One region of the Zhongshania arctica genome, then DNA from elsewhere that is predicted to be linked to it. Evidence: predicted binding sites of a transcription regulator. Region 1 holds the regulator's gene; each other region holds the start of a gene.
The links. Region 1 encodes PhoB, which activates phosphate uptake and scavenging genes when phosphate is short. Its sites were predicted from a motif close to TGTCATAAANNTGTAACA; they were not measured.
Positions count from the first base shown of each region.

Region 2: AB4875_RS15525 (phosphatase PAP2 family protein) is a predicted target of PhoB. The motif match lies at 1,825-1,842, and genes of this name have one in related genera.
Region 3: tfpB (type IV pilus assembly ATPase TfpB) is a predicted target of PhoB. The motif match lies at 1,489-1,506, and genes of this name have one in related genera.

Region 1 is NZ_JBFRYB010000001.1:2,127,472-2,134,058, forward strand. Features, by position in the region: gene AB4875_RS09655 (cold-shock protein) at 1-14, opposite strand, end outside; gene AB4875_RS09660 (YgiQ family radical SAM protein) at 214-2,343, opposite strand; gene AB4875_RS09665 (NfeD family protein) at 2,529-3,020, shown strand; gene AB4875_RS09670 (SPFH domain-containing protein) at 3,049-3,897, shown strand; gene purU (formyltetrahydrofolate deformylase) at 3,947-4,801, shown strand; gene phoB (phosphate regulon transcriptional regulator PhoB) at 4,887-5,594, shown strand; gene phoR (phosphate regulon sensor histidine kinase PhoR) at 5,607-6,587, shown strand, end outside.
Region 2 is NZ_JBFRYB010000001.1:3,429,284-3,435,870, forward strand. Features, by position in the region: gene sthA (Si-specific NAD(P)(+) transhydrogenase) at 1-994, opposite strand, end outside; gene AB4875_RS15520 (class I SAM-dependent methyltransferase) at 1,166-1,789, shown strand; gene AB4875_RS15525 (phosphatase PAP2 family protein) at 1,901-2,431, shown strand; gene AB4875_RS15530 (MJ1255/VC2487 family glycosyltransferase) at 2,527-3,588, shown strand; gene AB4875_RS15535 (DUF2817 domain-containing protein) at 3,597-4,727, shown strand; gene AB4875_RS15540 (alpha/beta fold hydrolase) at 4,724-5,515, shown strand; gene AB4875_RS15545 (helix-turn-helix transcriptional regulator) at 5,678-6,145, opposite strand; gene AB4875_RS15550 (cytochrome b/b6 domain-containing protein) at 6,188-6,587, opposite strand, start outside.
Region 3 is NZ_JBFRYB010000001.1:213,659-220,245, forward strand. Features, by position in the region: gene tfpB (type IV pilus assembly ATPase TfpB) at 1-1,444, opposite strand, end outside; gene AB4875_RS00880 (TIGR00153 family protein) at 1,607-2,284, shown strand; gene AB4875_RS00885 (inorganic phosphate transporter) at 2,311-3,576, shown strand; gene argE (acetylornithine deacetylase) at 3,673-4,848, shown strand; gene acuI (acrylyl-CoA reductase (NADPH)) at 4,955-5,938, opposite strand; gene AB4875_RS00900 (histidine phosphatase family protein) at 6,399-6,587, shown strand, end outside.

The sequences.
Region 1 (6,587 bases):
GTGCTTCTGGACATCGTGTATTCCTCGTCTACTAGTTGCCTGTTTGGTGCTTGAGCTGAGATAGGCAGGGACTTATGAAATAGAACGAGGTGCTAAAATCGACGTCGCGGCGCTATAAACATAAAACCAAGCTGCATTCCAAGCCAGCAAGGTTATTATATACATATCCAAAAGCACAAAAGAAAGACTTTTGCACCTATAAAAAAGATTTTTTTATTTTGTCGCGCGCGGCGGTAAGCCGGTGTGCTGGGTCATGATTCTTCGCCCTTTAGCTTTTTTCGGCGTCCAGTTCATTGGTTGACGCGGTGGCACCAAGTGCTTTTTGCCGTAGCCAATAAGGTCTTTGCGACCCATGCTAAGTAGTGACTCTCTAAGCGAAGGCCATCCCTCAGGATCGTGATAGCGCAGGTAAGCCTTGTGCAATCGGCGCTGTTTTAGGCCTTTCGCGCTAACCACATCTTCGCTACTGCGAGACACCTTTTTAAGGGGGTTTTTGCCGGAGTAATACATGGCGGTGGCATTTGCCATTGGCGAGGGATAAAACGCTTGCACTTGATCGGCCCTGAAGCCGTTGCCTTTAAGCCACATGGCGAGGTTAAGCATATCTTTATCGGTAGTTCCCGGATGGGCTGCAATAAAGTATGGAATTAAATATTGTTCCTTCCCTGCCTGTTTCGAATATTTGTCGAACATTGCTTTGAAAGTATTGTAGCTGCCCATACCCGGCTTCATCATTTTTGAAAGCGGGCCTTCTTCAGAGTGTTCCGGTGCTATTTTTAGGTAGCCACCTACGTGATGAGTCACTAGCTCTTTTACGTACTCAGGGGTTTCTATCGCGAGGTCATAGCGCAGGCCTGACGCGATTAATACTTTTTTCACGCCCTCTAAAGAGCGCACATCTCGATATAAATCAATCAAGGGTGTTTGATCGGTATTCAGGCTTTTACAAATACCCGGATAGACGCAAGAGAGTCTGCGGCAGCGTTGTTCAATCTCGGTGCTTTTACAATTTAAGCGCCACATATTGGCCGTGGGGCCACCTAAGTCGGAGATAACGCCGGTAAATTCTGGGGTTTTATCCCTGATTTTCTCAACTTCCTTGACGATAGATTCGTGTGAGCGGCTTTGAATAATGCGGCCTTCATGCTCGGTAATTGAACAGAAGCTACAGCCGCCAAAGCAGCCGCGCATGATGTTGACCGAAAATCGAATCATGTCATAGGCGGGGATTTTCGCATTGCCATAAACAGGATGGGGCTTGCGCTGGTAAGGTAATTCAAAAACCCAGTCTAGCTCTTCGGTGGTAAGCGGAATTGGCGGTGGATTTAGCCATACTTCTTGGTCACCGTGTCGCTGAACGAGCGCGCGGGCGTTGCCCGGATTGGTTTCAAGGTGAAGAACTCGGGCGGCGTGCGCATAGTTTACCGGGTCTTTTTTGACAAGCTCATAGTCTGGTAAACGGATAACAGTCTTTGCTGCGTCGGTACCGATTTTGCGCGCTTGTAATGGGTCTATAATACGGACCGCTTGAACCTCTTCGACGGCCTTGGGCTCGTCTTCATTCTTTTTGCAACTCTCAGTCGCACTAGTATCTACATAGGGGCTGGTGATGGGGTCCACTTTGCCGAGTTGATCAACGCTTGCTGAATCGATGACCGTCCAGCCGCCGGGGATATCTCTTAATACATATGCGGTGCCGCGCAAGTCGGTAATCGTGTCAATCGCGTCACCGCGACCAAGGCGGTGGGCAACGTCGATAATTGCTCGTTCAGCATTCCCGTATAGCAGCATGTCTGCGCGTGAATCGAGGAGTACTGAGCGACGTACTTTGTCACTCCAATAATCGTAATGCGCTATGCGGCGAAGGCTGGCCTCAATGGAGCCGATAATAATAGGGGTGTCTTTATAGGCTTCGCGGCAGCGTTGCGAATAGACGATAACTGCACGATCAGGCCGTTTGCCGCCTTCGTTATTCGGTGAATAGGCATCGTCATGGCGCAGGCGGCGATCCGCTGTGTAGCGGTTAATCATTGAGTCCATATTGCCAGAAGCAACACCGAAAAAGAGATTGGGTTGCCCGAGTTGTTTGAAAGGCTCTGCTGACTGCCAATCTGGCTGGGAAATAATCCCGACACGGAAGCCCTGCGCTTCCAATACGCGGCCAATAACTGCCATGCCGAAACTAGGGTGATCGACATAGGCGTCACCGGTCACAATAATGATGTCGCAACTATCCCAACCGAGGGCGTCCATCTCTTCGCGAGAGGTTGGGAGGTAATTTGCGGTGCCGAAACATTCCGCCCAATAGGGGCGGTGACTGAATATAACTTTTGGAGTTTGCATAACTGATGACATGGTGCGGACGCAGAATTCTGAATGAGCGGGCATTATACGTGATAATCTGACTTCTTGCTGGCCTGAATGGCCTGGTACGAAAATATAAAATCGCGCAGTAAGTGCTTGAATAATTTAAGAAATGATTGATAAATAGGCGTCATGTTAATGGGCGGTTTGCAAAGGGGCATAAAATGGAATGGTTAAACACCAATATTGCGTACTGGCATTGGATGGTTTTTGGTATGTTACTGGTGGCGAGTGAGATTTTTGTTCCCAGTTTTGTGATGATTTGGTTTGGCGCCAGCGCTATCGCAGTGGGGCTGATAATGGCGGCGATCGATATGCCATTCAGCGTTCAACTGCTTGTTTGGGTGGTGATGTCGGTGATTGATTTGGCCATCTGGTTCAAATTTGTGCATCCGAAAATGAAAAATAAAACCTTGTCTGGCATGTCCCGTGAGCAGGTGGTGGGTCAGGAAGCCATGGTGATTAAGTTGGGTTCAGAGTTTGGTCACGGTACGCTGCGGTTTTCTATTCCTATGCTGGGTAGCGATGAGTGGGAGTTCATCTGTCGCGATCCAATTTCAGTTGGCGACCGGGTGGCGGTTGAAGATGTGTCTGGTAACTCGCTTATAGTGAGGCTCGCTATTGCTGGTGTGCAGTCACCAAAAGAATCGGTTTGAAAAGATAGCTCATTGATGGAGATAGACGATGGAAGGCTTGGCAGTTGTAGTGGCGTTGGCAATACTCGTGGTGGTGACCCTGGCAAAAGGTGTTTGCACCGTGCCGCAAGGTTATAAACACATTGTACAGCGCTTGGGTAAATACCATGTGACCTTAAATCCAGGTTTGAATTTTATTATTCCCTATATCGATATCGTTGCTTACAAACTAACCACCAAAGATATTGTTCTTGATATCCCCTCGCAGGAAGTGATAACCGAAGACAATGCGGTCATCATCGCTAACGCGGTGGCTTACATTAATATTGTGTCTCCGGAGAAAGCGGTTTACGGCGTAGAAGACTATATTTTCGCTATCCAGAATCTGGTCCAAACAGCCTTGCGCTCTATTATCGGTGAAATGGCCTTGGATTCAGCGCTGTCATCTAGGGACCAAATTAAGGCCAAATTAAAAGCGGCAATTTCTGATGATATTTCCGATTGGGGTATCACCCTTAAAACCGTGGAAATTCAGGATATCAATCCGTCCATGACAATGCAGTCTGCAATGGAAGAGCAGGCCGCTGCAGAGCGCCAGCGTCGCGCGGCAGTGACGAAAGCCGAGGGTGAAAAACAAGCTGCAATTCTGGAGGCGGATGGTCGTTTAGAGGCGTCTCGTCGCGATGCTCAAGCGCAAGTGGTGTTGGCAAAAGCAAGTGGCGCGGCGATAACCCTAGTCTCAGAGGCCGTTGGTGATAAAGACTTGCCTGTCCTGTATCTTTTGGGTGAAAAATACGCGGATGCACTGGTGAAATTATCAACCTCGACGAATGCTAAAACCGTGGTGTTGCCCGCTGATTTGCCGCAGGCTTTGCGTGGTATTTTGAATAAGGCATAACAGCGACTTAAGGTTTTTAATGTTTGACGAGAAGGACTAGGCAGGTTTCATGGATCACACTTATCGTTTGGTAATTAGCTGCCCAGACCGGGTTGGGATTGTGGCGCGAGTTAGCCAGTTTGTCGCTGATCAAGGTGGTTGGCTAACCGAGGCAAACTACCACGCAGACGCCGAGAACAACTGGTTTTTTATGCGCAACGAGATTCGCGCCGACTCGCTGCGTATGGGGGTGGACGCCTGTCGTTCGGCCTTCGCACCGATCGCCGCAGAGTACGGTATGCAGTGGGAGTTGGTGGATTCTTCGGTGAAGCGCAAAGTGGTCATCTTGGCCAGTCACGCCTCTCATTGCATTGCAGATATCTTACATCGCTGGCACAGCGGTGAGTTGGATTGCGATATTCCCTGTGTGATATCTAATCACGAAAACCTGCGGAGCATGGTGGAGTGGCATGGTATTCCCTTCGAATACGTTGCGATAGATGCCGATAATAAAGCCCCCGCGCACGCTCGTATCATGGCGCTGACCGGCGATTATAAGGCTGATTGCGTTGTCTTAGCGCGCTATATGCAAATTATTCAGCCTGAGTTTTGCCGCGAATACACGGGCCGAATGATTAATATCCATCACAGTTTTTTACCGTCATTTATCGGCGCAAACCCCTATCAGAAGGCTTTTGATCGAGGCGTGAAGCTCATCGGCGCAACCTGTCATTATGTGACGGAGCAGCTTGATGAAGGCCCGATTATTGAACAGGATGTCATCAGAGTGTCACATAGGCACAGCAAAGACGACCTAGTTAGGCTCGGCAAAGACGTAGAAAAATCGGTGTTGGCACGGGCGCTGCGAAACCATTTGGAAGATCGTGTACTTGTGCTTGGTAATAAGACCGTGGTGTTTGATTAATCCACAGAAAAGCTGCTTGTCATAAAATTGTCACCAAATGTCGTTTTAATGCTGCTTACAAATATTTTTCAAAAAGGGTAGAGGGATGACAGCGACCACCATACTGATTGTCGACGACGAGGCTGCAATTCGGGAAATGATCCGTGTTGGGCTTGAACTAGCCGGCTATGAGTGCCTGGAGGCAAGTAATGCACAGGATGCACACGGTATTATCGTTGATCAGCGCCCAGATTTAGTGCTCCTAGATTGGATGATGCCTGTTACCAGCGGTTTGGAGTTGTTGCGTCGTTTACGCAGAGATCAGCTCACGCGTGATCAATTAGTCATTATGCTCACTGCTAAAGATGATGAAGACAATCGGGTACAAGGTTTAGATGTTGGTGCCGATGATTACATCACCAAACCATTTTCCTCACGGGAGCTGATGGCAAGAATTAAGGCCATAATGCGACGTTCGAGCAGTCGTGAAGAGGAAGAGACGATAGAGGTCGGCGGCTTAAAATTGGACCCTGGCAGCCATCGCGTCTTTGTCGACACCCAGCCTTTGGAAATGGGGCCAACAGAGTTCAGATTGTTGAAGTTTTTTATGACCCACCAAGAACGTGCTTATAGCCGCGGGCAATTACTCGATCAAGTTTGGGGGAGTAATGTTTACGTTGAAGAGCGTACCGTCGATGTGCACATCCGTCGCCTTCGCAAAGCCTTGCAAACAGAAGAGCGCGATTGCGGTTTGTTAATCCAAACAGTGAGAGGCACGGGTTACCGCTTTTCTACCACCGGTGTCCGCGCCTAGCGAAAGTAATTAATGCGTTACTACAACTGGAAGACAGAATTATTGCGCATCAGTCTACCTATTACGGCGGTGGCTGGGGCATGCGAAATCTATGGTTTGGGAATTTGGCCGTTATTTGTCGCGGCGCTACTAGCGTGTGCATGGTTGTTAAGGAATCTGCAGCACCTGTCAGACTGGCTCTACAGCGGTGCAGACAAAGAGCCTCCGGAGGCAATGGGTATGTGGGGGCAGGTTCTTGATGTTATTTATGATATGCAGCGCGATGCAACGCAGAATACCGCAAAATTACGTGCGATGATTGACTACCTTCACTCGTCATTTGCTTCAATGTCAGATGCCGTCGTGATGCTAGACTCGTTGGGCAATATCGAGTGGTGTAATGACTCCGCCCATGACTTGCTGGGCTTGCGGAAGGCTGATGATACTGGCCGCCAACTGATTAATCTTATTAGAAGCCCGGTGTTTTTGCGTTATTTTGAGGGTGAGCATTATCAAGCGCCTTTAGAAATGATGTCGCCGGTTAATGGTAATTTGAGTCTTAGCATTAGCTTGAGCTTCTTTGGTCAGCGCAACCGTTTGCTATTTGCCCGTGACGTGACAAGAACACAGCGCTTGGAACAGATGCGCAAAGATTTCGTTGCCAATGTTTCTCATGAGCTGCGTACCCCGCTTACAGTGATAAATGGTTATCTTGAAACGTTCGCAGACCACGGTGGCGACAACCCGCGTTGGGATCGCGCGGTAAGTCAGATGCTACAGCAGTCTCGGCGTATGCATATGCTGATTCAGGATCTAATGCTGCTGTCGCGTCTAGAGGCGTTGCCGAAGGCGGGTGACGACGCGGTTATTCGACTGCGATCCTTAATGGAGATGATTAGAGAGGAGTGTGAGTTAGCCGCAAAAGGCGCTCGTCGAGTTGTTATTGAATGTGACGACACTATTGCGATCAGCGGCAATGCTAATGAATTACGTAGTGCGTTTTCAAACTTAGCA
Region 2 (6,587 bases), 1.3 Mb from region 1:
CGGAAGCGGCGGCTGATCGCCCTTGGTCGTAAGCGGCACTGGCTAAGCTCGGCCAACCGATGACATCACCGGCGCCAAAGATGCCGGGCACAGAAGTCTGATAATGTTCATCCACAATTAATTGACCGCGATGATCGGTTTCTAGGCCAATGTTCTCTAAACCCAATTGGTGGGTATTGCCGCTTCGTCCATTGCACCACAGCAGCGCATCGGCATGGATACGTTTGCCCGATTCAAGCAAGACCTCCACACCTTTATCGCTGGCCTCAACGGATTGATACACCTCGCGATGGCGAATCATGACGCCCATATTGCGAAGCTGATAGCTGAGGGCGTCAGAAATTTCGTCGTCCAAAAACTCCAGCAGACGCTCACGACTATTAATCAGCTCAATCTTGATGCCGATGCCAGAAAAAATCGACGCGTACTCACAGCCAATAACCCCGGCACCGTAAACAATAATTTTGTTCGGGGTATTCGTCATTTTTAAAATGGTATCGCTGTCATACACCCGCGGATGAGCAAAATCGATATTTGCTGGCCGATACGGTCGCGAACCCGTCGCAATCACCACACTAGCCGCAGTTAGGGTTTCAACTTGACCCTCGTCAGAAACAACTTCGATGGTATTTTTATCAATAAAATGTCCACGCCCAAAAATAAGGCGTATCTGATTGCGATAATAAAAACGACTGCGCATATCAACCTGCCGCGTAATCACTTCATTGGCGTGGCTAAGTAGGCGGGGATAACTCAGCGTGCGGGCATCACCAATATCGCGAAATGCCGGCGTATTATTGTAGCGAATCGCCTGACGCACCATGTGTCGCAGTGCCTTAGATGGAATGGTGCCCTGATGAGTACAAGCTCCGCCAACTGAATTTTGGGCTTCGATCACAGCGACTCGGTGACCGTGTTTCATCGCGTTCAGCGCCGCACTTTCTCCGGCGGGACCACTGCCTAATACTAAAACGTCGTAATCAAATTTCGTCACAGACTTTGTCCTCTACAGCAAATAAACCAATAACACAGCCACCATACGCGCATCACATCTCGGCGTGTTGATTCTGGTAATACTTTGTTTTCACTATTAAGATCACAATTTTAAACGCGACCATAACGCATTTACAGAAATTAATAGCTCATACTTTAGTCGGAGTGTTCAATGCCTAGTGCAGCCGCTAAGCACGTTCGAGAATATTTTGGGGTCCGCACTCTACTTGCGACACATGCCGATATGCGCCGCCTAAAACGCGAGACCAAGGCCACCCACCTACACGGCAATAAGCTCTGGGGAAGCGCCTATCTACTGATCGACTACCTGCAAGAAAACCCACTGCCCGCTGCCAGCAAGGTGCTTGATTTAGGCTGTGGCTGGGGATTAGCCAGCATATATTGCGCCAAGTATCTTGGCAGCGCGGTCACCGCACTCGATGCCGACCCCGCCGTATTCCCGTACTTATCGCTGCTAGCCCAGCACAACGATGTTGATATAAACACCCAATGCGCACATTTCAATCAGCTAGACGCCCACACCCTTGCTCAGTACGACACTATTATTGCCAGCGATATCTGCTTTTGGGACGACATGAGCGAACAGGTATTCGATTTAATTCAACGCGCTGTTGATGCCGGGGTTAAGAAAATCATTATTGCCGATCCTCATCGGCCACCGTTTTTAGCGGTAGCGGAGGCCTGCATTGACGATTTTTTTGCTGAGCTCATGCCTCGTGAAGCCTTGGCAAGGCGCCATCACCGCGGCAGCATATTGTTGATCGAGAACGCCTAAGAAATCTTAATAAGTCAGAAAAAATCACCGCGCGCTGTCTTTAAACTGCAACACCGTCGTCACAATACTGAAAACACATCCGCGTATTGTTTTAGTTGTGAGGATAAAACTATGCGCTTAATACAGTCGATTAATCAGTTCGATGTGCGAATGTTTCTGGCTTGCGTTAATACTCGCCACCAGCAGCACTTATCTCGTGTAGCCCGCAGTGTATCAAAAACTGGCGACGGCTACGCCCAACTCGGCCTCCCCCTTTGCGCTTACGCCATAGGTGTCAACCAAGGCCTAGCCTATTTTAGCGCGGTGATTATTAGTTTTGCCGCCTGGCTACCCGCCTACTGGGTGCTTAAAAACACCTGCCGTAGAAAACGCCCCCCAGCGGCCATCCCGGCATTCAGCGCGGCGATTATTGCCTCAGACGAATTTAGCTTTCCCTCAGGCCACACCGCCGCCGCATTTCTGCTGGCGACCATGACTGTACTGTTCTTTGGTGCGGCCGGGATACCACTGTTTATATGGGCCACCGCCGTCGGGGCGTCACGGGTTATTCTCGGGGTGCATTTCCCCACCGACACCCTCGCCGGCGCCAGCCTAGGCATGGGCATAGCATACTTAGGACATTCTATTGTCACGGCGATCTAGGTCTATCCCGCGATCCACTCGGGGGCAAGCGCCATCCACACCACTCTTTATATTTATGACCTTAGCCAGCGCGCTCCCAACACCAGAGACCGATTATGAAACTGCTTTACGGCGTACAGGGAACCGGTAACGGCCATATCTCCCGCGCCCGCATGATGGCCAAGCACTTTACGGAAAAAAATGTCGACGTCCGCTTTTTATTTTCAGGACGCGCATCCGAACAGTATTTTGATATGGACATTTTTGGTGACTACCAGCTCCGCGACGGGCTCACATTCGCCACTGACAAAGGTAGTATCAGCGCGCTAAAAACCTTGGCTCAGCTTAAACCACTGACCTTTATTCGCGATGTTCGCAATCTTGATCTGAGTAGCTATGACGCCGTGATAACCGACTTTGAACCGGTCACGGCCTGGGCCGCTAGGCTACAAAAAAAGCCTATTATAGGCGTCGGCCACCAGTATGCATTTGACTACCCAGAGGTCCCACAAAGTGGCGTGGACTTGCGCAACCGACTAATTATGCGGTTCTTTGCACCAGTGCAATATCGACTGGGCTTACACTGGAGTCACTTCAACGCCAACATCGCACCACCTATCATCAATCCCGACGAGATTCGCCAGCCCTGCACCACACCCCCACATATTGTGGTGTATCTCCCCTTTGAGGATCAGCGGCAGGTTAGTGAAGTACTAGCAAAATTCCCGAAACAGAAATTTATTCAGTACGCGCCTCAGCTAGAACGTGAGGAATGCGGAAATATCAGCCGCCGGCCCACCAGCTTGCACGATTTTAAACACCAGCTCTGTCATGCCAAGGGCGTTATATGCAATGCCGGCTTTGAGTTAATCAGCGAATGCTTGCACATGGGGATTCCCGCCTTAGCCAAGCCGGTTGCCGGCCAAGCAGAGCAATTAGGAAACGCCGCCGCCTTGAAACAGCTCGGGCTCGCCAGCGTAATGCACGATTTTTCGGCAATCGATATTGAGAACTGGCTCGCCAATACCCCCTCACAGCGGCCCGCCCACTACCCCGATGTTGCGGCGGCAATCTGCGACTGGCTGCTAAGTGGCGAGTGGCATGACAGCAGTGGTTTAGTGTCCTCACTCTGGGAACAAAGCGGTCGACCTAGTCATACGATTGCGGCAACGGGCTGACATTATTAATGAAATATAGCGATCGAGACCACCCTCAGAATCTTTCGGTCAGTATGGAAAGCGCGCTGCACGGACCCGAGCTACCCGATTTTACTGATGTTATGGACGAATGCCGCGGTCGGCTGCGCAACCGCTTGTCTGAACTGATCTCTATGGAGCAGCTTTGCCGTCAGGCCGGTGACTTAATTTCTACCCGTACCGAAGCGCTCATTGACGTTAAGGACTTCACCCTGCCCTTGGTGTCACTTACCATTGGCAACCCTCATACCGCAAAACATTGCCTACTGCTGACCGCCGGTATTCACGGCGTGGAACGCATCGGCACCCAGGTTTTACTAGCGTGGTTAGAAACGGTTATTGAGCGTTGTCGCTGGGACGCCCTTTGGCGCGCGCAGTTTAATACCGATATTGCCATCGTGGCGGTACCTATCGTCAATCCCGGCGGCATGCTTCAGGACTCACGCTGCAATCCCAACGGGGTTGACTTGAATCGTCACGCCCCTATCGACGCTGAAGACAAGGTACCTTTTTTGATTGGCGGTCAGCGCATTTCAAAAGCGATTCCCTGGTATCGAGGTAAACGTGGCGCAGAAGCTGAAGTTGAATTTGTCGCCCTGCAAAATATAATCAATCGTTACTGCCAGATAGATCGTCCGAGTATGCTTATCGATTTTCACTCCGGCTTCGGCTTTCAAGATCAGCTCTGGATTCCCTATGCCTATCGGCGCCAACCCATTGACGACATTGCTAGCTACGTTGCACTTAAATTACTGTGGGAGCGCAATTTCCCCCATCACAATTACGTCTTTGGCCCGCAGGCGATGCACTACCTAAGCCACGGTGATATCTGGGATTACTTCCATCGCCAATGCCGCGCCGACGGTATCACCCTGCTGCCGCTGACCTTAGAAATGGGATCATGGCTGTGGGTTAAAAAACACCCCCAACAACTGTTTAGCTTTGCGGGATTATTCAACCCGACTGTGCCCCATCGCCAAGCCAGGGTCTTGCGAGGCCACCTACTACTGATTGACTTCCTACTCGCCGCAGCTCGGAATATCGAGTACTGGCAGCCCAGTGGCGAGCAGGAGCGTGAAATGCAGCAGATGGCACAGAGTCTTTGGTATCGGCAGTTATGACAGCCCTAGACACCGCACAAGGCCGTTACACGCCCGATATTAAACACTGGATATTTCTTCGTGGTCTAAGTCGCGAGCAAGCGCACTGGGGAGACTTTATACAGCGCTGCGAGGCCGAACTTGGCTGGTGCTGCCACGCCATTGACCTACCAGGATTCGGCAGCGAGCATCAGCGCCCCTCGCCGCTCACTATCGCTGATATTCGCCGCGACGTTCAACAGCGACTGCCACAGGACATCATCGCCAGCGGGCAAGCCTTTGGCGTGGTGGCGCTTTCTTTAGGTGCTATGGTTGCGCTAGATTGGTTAGCGGCGGCGCCCAAAGACATTGCCAAGGCCATTTTTATCAGTAGCAGCAGCGCAGATTGCGGACTACTTAAACGCATAAAACCCAGCGCCATTCCCACCACCGCCCGCGCACTCTTAGCCACTTCACACCCTAGCCAAGAACGCGCCATACTCAAGATGGTAAGCAATAACAAAGCCCAACACGCCGAGTTACTAGACCAGTGGTGCCGCATTCGAGCACTGCGCCCAGCCAGTAAACGCAATGTACTGCGCCAGCTTATTGCCGCATCGACATTCAAATCACCGCCAGCCACTAGTATTTACAATGCTAAGGGCCATTTCATCAGTAGCCGCGCCGACCGCATGGTTTCCTATCAATGCAGTGAATACCTTGCCAAAAAATATCACTGCTGGCTGACACTGCATAATACCGCCGGTCATGACCTACCGATTGATGATGCCGCGTGGTTAATTGGCGTATTCAAAACAATCCAAGGCTAAAGTCACAGTTGCTCGCCATTTGCGGCTGTGCGCCATTCAATAATTGCGATAGCGAATACTTTATTTAGAGAAGGGAACTAGAAAGACCGCCAGAGTAGGACCGAGAGAGATCACTCACAGCCAACACGCCTGTCCTTAGTAAAATACCAAATCTACCCGCCGCTACAGCTCACTCATTAAGTCTTCAATAAAGTGGGCGGATAATTCATGTCTTCCTGCATATCCAGATTTCGCGTAGACAGTACTCGCCTGCAGCCGGACGGTTTTTTCCTTCACATTACGAAGACTGGCAACCTCCTTCATTGATAACCCTTTGATAAGCAGCAAGGCGACCTCGCTCTCTGACGGCGTCAATCCCCACTGGTTAAATTGCTCGCGAATAACGGTCAGTAGCTCTCCTGCAAGCCTTGCATTTTTAGACTTCTCTTCCCTGATAACCAAGCTCAACTGCCTGACATGTTGCAATTCACGAAATAAAATAATGGCAATAGCGACAAACACGCTGAACTCAATAAGAACATGCAGGCGACTATCTCCACCGCCGGCAATATCAGTGATGATATCGTAAGCAAAAAACAAACTTGCCGATGCCAGCACCATTGCCGGCAGATACTTGAGCAATATCTTCATCTATCTCCCGCATATCTCATACCTAGTATGCTGCCGGTATTTTCATCTATTGAACATTTTCTTCCAAATGGCCTCGCCACTCAAGGTATGGAGTATGACAGCGCCGACGTGCAGGGCTAAATATAATGGAATTAGGGATTCACCCACTTCATGCGTCTCCTCAATAAATTCAAATATACTGCTATCAACGCCGCTTCCAAGTACAAATAACGCGGTACCGCTTATCGCCATCCATGCAAACAATATTAAGCCAAAGGCTTGGGTGATGCCCGACAAGCCTTGATGAGGGCCGCGCTCGGGCACACCCAGTCTTAATAGTGTTCTCAGATCTTCTAGAGCCAAGCCCCACTGACGCCGCGAAAATGGCGACCATCCCCTGAAAGAAAGTGCTTGCTGACCGCTAAGCCCCGCCGAAATCCGCAGTAACATAAAGGCAGCCAAG
Region 3 (6,587 bases), 1.9 Mb from region 1:
GTGGGCATAAACTTCTTACTAAGCGCTGCGCCATCACGCCCAGCACCGTGGCACGAATCAAATACGCGGGCACGCCAAGTTCCAGTAAGCGCGTTACTGCCGAGGGGGCATCGTTGGTATGTAGCGTCGAAATAACCAGGTGTCCCGTCAAGGCAGCTTGAATCGCCATCTCGGCGGTTTCTAAATCACGGATCTCACCAATCATGATGATATCCGGGTCTTGCCTGAGCAAGGCGCGCACACCGCCGGCAAAATCCAGATTAATATTGTGCTGTACCTGCATTTGATTAAAGGCGTCTTCCACCATTTCAATCGGGTCTTCAATCGTACAAACATTTACTTCGCTGGTGGCGATCTGTTTCAGGCTAGAGTATAGGGTGGTGGTCTTACCCGAGCCCGTCGGCCCCGTCACTAATACAATCCCGTGGGGAGAGCGGATCATACCGTCCCAGCGCTGGCGGTCTTCACCGCGCAAGCCCAGCTCTTCAAAGCTGCGCAATAGCACTTCGGGGTCGAATATCCGCATCACCATTTTTTCACCGAATGCGGTGGGTAGCGTCGACAGCCTTAACTCGATCTCGTCACCGCCAGCATTTTTGGTTTTTAAGCGCCCATCTTGAGGTCGACGCTTCTCCGCCACATCCATACGACCGAGTATTTTTAAACGGCTCACCACCGCCGTCAGCACCGACGCGGGCAGCTCATAGACGTTGTATAAAACACCATCAATACGAAAGCGAACATTGCCGTGTTCACGGCGCGGCTCTATATGAATGTCACTGGCACGCTGGTCGTAGGCATACTGCAACAACCAGTCGACGATATTAACAACGTGACCATCGTTGGCGTCTAGATCTTTTAAATTGCTGATTTCGAGTAATTGTTCAAGATTGGTATTAGCCTGGCCGCCGCGACGACTGTCACCACTTGCACCGCGCACTGACTTTGCCAGACTGTAAAATTCGACGGTAAAACGGTCTATAGCGTCGGGATCGGCAATTACCCGCCGAATGGGTCGACGCAACACTTGCTGCAAATCCTTTTCCCAGCCGCTAACAAAGGGCTCGCTGCCAGCAATGACCACTTCCTGTGGAGAAACTGCCAAGGCCAATATCCGATGACGCTGTGCAAAGGCATACGACATCACCCCAGTGACCGCCGGTACGTCTATTTTCAAGGGGTCGATACGCTGCGGTAGCTGGTCACAATGCCCCGCCAACCATTCCAGTAGTCGATCCATGCCAAGCACACGTCCGGAGCGGCTGGCATCCGGCAATTGCTCTGCAGCAAGATAATTCAGTACATGCTGGATTCGGTCGCCAATACGCGGTGGATTCGGGCGTACCCGCTTAGCGACGGCAGCGTCCAAGAGCCCGTCGTCCACCAGCTGGCGAATGATTGGGGCCGCGTCAAGTGGGCCGGTTTTACTGAGATTACTGTGCATACTAAACATAAACCCTGTGATGATCATCGACACCATTAATAGCTAGTCACAATAACGTAATAACTCTGTGATTATATAGCTCGGCATTTAATGTCTGGTGAGGCTCAACGGAGGCCAGTATAATCCCGACCACCTAAAAAGAACGCCGTAAGGAGTCGCACCGTGCCCGTAAATTCACTTGGTAGCTTGTTTGGAAAATCTCCATTTGCGCCGATTCAAGAGCATATGCAGCGGGCCCAAGCCTGCGCCGCCGCACTAAAACCCTTCATTCATGCCGCCCAAGAGGGTGATTGGACCAAGGCCCAAGAGGCACATCGACTCATTGTTCACCTTGAAAATGAAGCCGACAAGCTCAAAAAGCAAGTCCGACTGCAATTACCGAGTAATCTTTTTCTTCCCGTCCCGCGTCCAGACTTACTCGACTTGGTAAGAATGCAGGATCGTATTGCCAACTGTAGTAAGGATATTGCCGGGCTGATGCTGGGTCGGAAAATGAAATTTCCTGACTCACTCACCAAACTCATGAGCCAATACGTCGATTTGGCTATTGCTACCTCGGCTCAGGCCATGAAAGCCATTGAAGAACTCGATGAACTACTGGAGACCGGGTTTCGCGGCCGCGAAGTCGCCCTAGTCGAGGTTATGATCGAAGAACTGGATCGTCTGGAGCATTCCGCCGACAATCTTCAAATCGACATACGCGCAGCTTTGTACGCTATTGAAAAAGATCTACCTCCTGTTGACGTCATGTTTCTGTATCAAACTATTAACTTGATCGGTGAACTGTCTGATAGATCACAAAAAGTTGGCTCGCGACTACAAATCGTCATTGCCCGCTAGATTCTGCCTATAATTAAGGAATTACTATGTCAATTATTGCTGAACACGGGCAACTATTGCTAATTTTAGCTTGTTTGTTTGGTTTCTTCATGGCCTGGGGTGTTGGCGCCAACGATGTGGCCAACGCAATGGGAACCTCGGTGGGAGCCAAGGCGCTCACCATCAAACAGGCGATTTTGATCGCAATTGTATTTGAGTTTTGCGGTGCCTATTTGGCTGGCGGTGAGGTCACCGAGACCATTCGCAAGGGCATTATTAATCCAGAATATATCGCTGATAGCCCCGATTTGCTGGTCTTTGGTATGCTGGCCTCCCTGCTCGCCGCTGGAATCTGGTTGTTTGTGGCAAGCATGATGGGCTGGCCGGTGTCTACTACCCACTCGATTGTCGGCGCCTTAGTCGGCTTTGCCGCTGTAGGGATAGACACCGACGCTGTCGCTTGGGGCAAGGTCGGACAGATTGTTGCAAGCTGGGTGGTCTCGCCGGTGCTCGCAGGCACCCTGTCCTTTGGTTTATTCCTCAGCGCCCAACGATTTATTCTTAATGCCCCCGACCCCTTTGCCGCCGCTAAAAAATACATCCCGTATTATCTGTTTTTAGTCGGTTTTATCATCGCCATGGTTACCATGACCAAGGGACTCAAACACATCGGTTTAGGCCTGAACTTCAAAGAATGCATAATACTCTCCGTGGGTATCGGCATATTAGTATCCGGTGTCGGTCAACTTTTTCTGCGTCGCATCAAAGATGTGACGGCAGGCGATGGTCGCTCACGCTTTGCCAGTGTAGAGAGTATGTTTGCGGTACTAATGGTCTTTACGGCCTGCGCGATGGCCTTCGCCCACGGTTCAAACGATGTGGCCAATGCGATCGGTCCAGTAGCGGCTATTGTCAGCGTTATCCAATCTGGCGGTGAAATTGGCGCCAAGTCCGGACTACCAAGCTGGGTATTGCTGATTGGCGCCGGCGGTATTGTTTTCGGCCTAGCAACTTACGGCTTTAAGGTTATAGCCACCATCGGCACCAAAATTACCGAGCTAACGCCTAGCCGCGGCTTTGCCGCTGAACTCGGTGCGGCCTCAACCGTGGTGCTAGCGTCCGGTAGCGGCTTGCCCATTTCGACGACCCATACATTGGTTGGTGCGGTGCTTGGTGTTGGTTTAGCTCGCGGTATTGCCGCCTTAAATCTAAGCGTTATCCGCAATATTTTCATGTCGTGGATCATCACTCTGCCTGCCGGCGCCGGACTATCGATCGTGTTCTTCTTCATCTTCAAAGCAATTTTTAGCTAATCACTAGATCTCCACCCTCGCGCAAACAAATCCACTGGTTTTGTTTGCGCGACTCGCTACAATGGCCCGTTACCAGCGACCTAGCGCGGACTCATCGTGGCAAACTCAAATAGCACTCCCAGTGTTCTGTCTATGATGACAGGGCTTGTTAAACTTCCCTCCGTCAGCTCAACAATGCCGAGCTGTGACATGGGTAATATCCACGTCATTGAACAGCTCGCCGAATGGCTTGAACCTCTGGGTTTTCAGGTCCGCATCCAAACCATTGCCGGCAACAGCAAAAAAGCCAATTTAATTGCCACTCTCGGCAGCGGCAGCGGGGGCCTAGTCTTGGCCGGACATACCGATACCGTGCCGTTTAACGAGTCGCTCTGGCATAGCGATCCCTTTACGCTCACCGAGCGTGACAACAAGCTTTACGGCCTTGGAAGCACTGACATGAAGGGCTTCTTCGCCATTGTCATCGAGGCACTCAAACCCTTCTTAGGCAAGACACTGCGCGCGCCCTTAATTATTTTGGCGACCGCAGATGAAGAAAGCAGCATGGATGGCGCACGCTCACTGGTTCAAGCCGACGTTTCTGGCGCGCGTTATGCCGTGGTCGGCGAACCAACTGGACTTAAACCCATGCGCGCCCACAAGGGCATCGTGATGAAAGGAATTACGGTTACCGGGCGCTCCGGCCACTCGTCAAACCCCTTATTGGGCAACAACGCCATGGACGCCATGCACGAAGTCATGAGCGGGCTCATGGAACTGCGGCAAGAACTGGCGCAGAAATATCAGCATCCCGGCTTTAGCGTGCCCACACCGACGATGAATTTCGGCTGTATTCACGGTGGCGACAACCCAAACCGTATTTGCGGCCAATGTGAACTGCATTTTGATATCCGCACCACCCCGGGGATGAACAACGACGAACTCGACGCCTTAATACAAAAAATACTCACGCCTGTGGCCGAACGTCGCGCTATCAATATTGGTTTACGCGCATTGATGCCCGGCTTAGCGGCCTATGAAGAACCCGCCGATTCAGAGCTCGTTACCCTTGTCGAACAGCTCACCGGGCATACTGCCGGCACCGTCGGCTTCGCGACTGAAGCGCCATTTTTTCAGCAATTAGGCATGCAAACTATTGTGATGGGGCCGGGTTCTATAGACCAAGCCCACCAGCCCGACGAGTATATGGCGCTAGATCAAATACAACCGACAATTGACGTTTTACAGAAAATGATTGAGCGATTTTGTGGCACCCCAATTGTAAATCCCTAAAACCCATCCCCAAGGGATATTGCGCCTCATCACAAGCCGAGATGCCAAGTGAGAATGAAGCACTAGCACATGCCTCATTCTTGTATTGCGCGCCGGTGGTATGACCTTATTTATTAACGTCTACAACCACTCGACCGCGTAAGGTGCCTTCCATCATTTGCGTTGCCACGCCAATGGCATCAGACAGGTTGATGTCTTTCACAATCAGCTCAAGCAAGTTGACATCCAAATCGCGCGCAAGACGCCCCCAAGCCAGCATTCGTGACGCCTTCGGTGCCATCACACTATCGATTCCCAGCAGTGAAACACCGCGCAATATAAAGGGCATGACGGTAGCGGGAAAATCATAGCCCTGCGCCAGGCCGCAGGCGGCAACGGCGCCGCCGTAACGGGTTTGTGCGCAGGCATTTACCAAGGTCTGGCTACCCGCGGCATCAACCACCCCGGCCCAGCGCTCTTTCTGCAAAGGCTTGCCGCGCAAGCCCAGTTCTGCGCGATCAATAACTGAGGTGGCACCAAGCTGTTTGAGATAATCTGCTTCGCTAGCTTTCCCCGTGGCCGCAACCACGTTAAAGCCGGCTTTGGCCAACAAGGCGATAGCAACACTACCTACGCCGCCGGTTGCCGCAGTGACAAGCACTTCACCCTGCTCTGGCTTAACACCCTGCTTGATTAATGCCTCTACACACAGGCTGGCGGTATATCCAGCAGTACCAATCGCCATTGCCTGTCGCGTGGTGAACTCAGAGGGTAGCGCCACCAGCCAATCACCATTCAATCGCGCTTTTTGAGCCAAGCCACCCCAGTGGCCTTCACCGACACCCCAGCCATTCAAGACCACTTTGTCGCCTGTTTTATATTCTGCATGGCTGCTTTCTGACACCACTCCGGCTAAATCAATACCGGGAACCATCGGAAATTTACGCACCACCGGTGAGCTGCCGGTAATTGCCAGCCCGTCTTTATAGTTCATCGTGGAATACTCCACATCGATCGTCACATTGCCCTCGGGTAATTGCGCCTCGTCAATTTGGGCGACCGCAACCGACTGATCAGCTTCGTCTTTATTAATGACAATTCCAGAAAACATAAGCACCTACTCCCCGTTTATTAATTCAAAAATTAGGGCTTACCGACTTACCTCGAAAACAGGCGGCAAACCACTTAACGATAATTTCCGCTCGACATAAGAAAACGACCACTTCCCCAGCAAAAAGGATGACGCGAAGGGGTGAGCTTACCGAGCGACCATACCAAGACCACCATGCAACCGTCGCGGCAATTGCGCAAGGTAGACAAACGTCGCATTCGATCATCACTTGGCCACTATGATGGCTGCTGGATCGACAATATCACCGGTCAATCCAAGCCATTCTGCAGCTGCAGTGTACTTAGTATGTGCAGATTTGGCGGCGAACCCCCACGCCCCTATAAAATGGATTACTATAGCAATGCACGACGACATATTTTCTATCTGTGTAAGGTCTATTAAACAGCTACGCAAATATATTTGGCGTAGCAGAATTCTCACAAATACTATGTTGGAAAAGATGACAAAAGGAAAAATCTACTTTGTTCGCCACGGCCAAACCTACGCCAATATAGACAAAGTGTGGCATGGCCAAACAGATACTGAGCTAAGTCCTGACGGCTACGAACAAACACGTAAGTTAGGTGCCTATTTTTCCAACTATATACACCCAGATGTAATTTACTCTAGCCCTCTTCAGCGCGCTCGT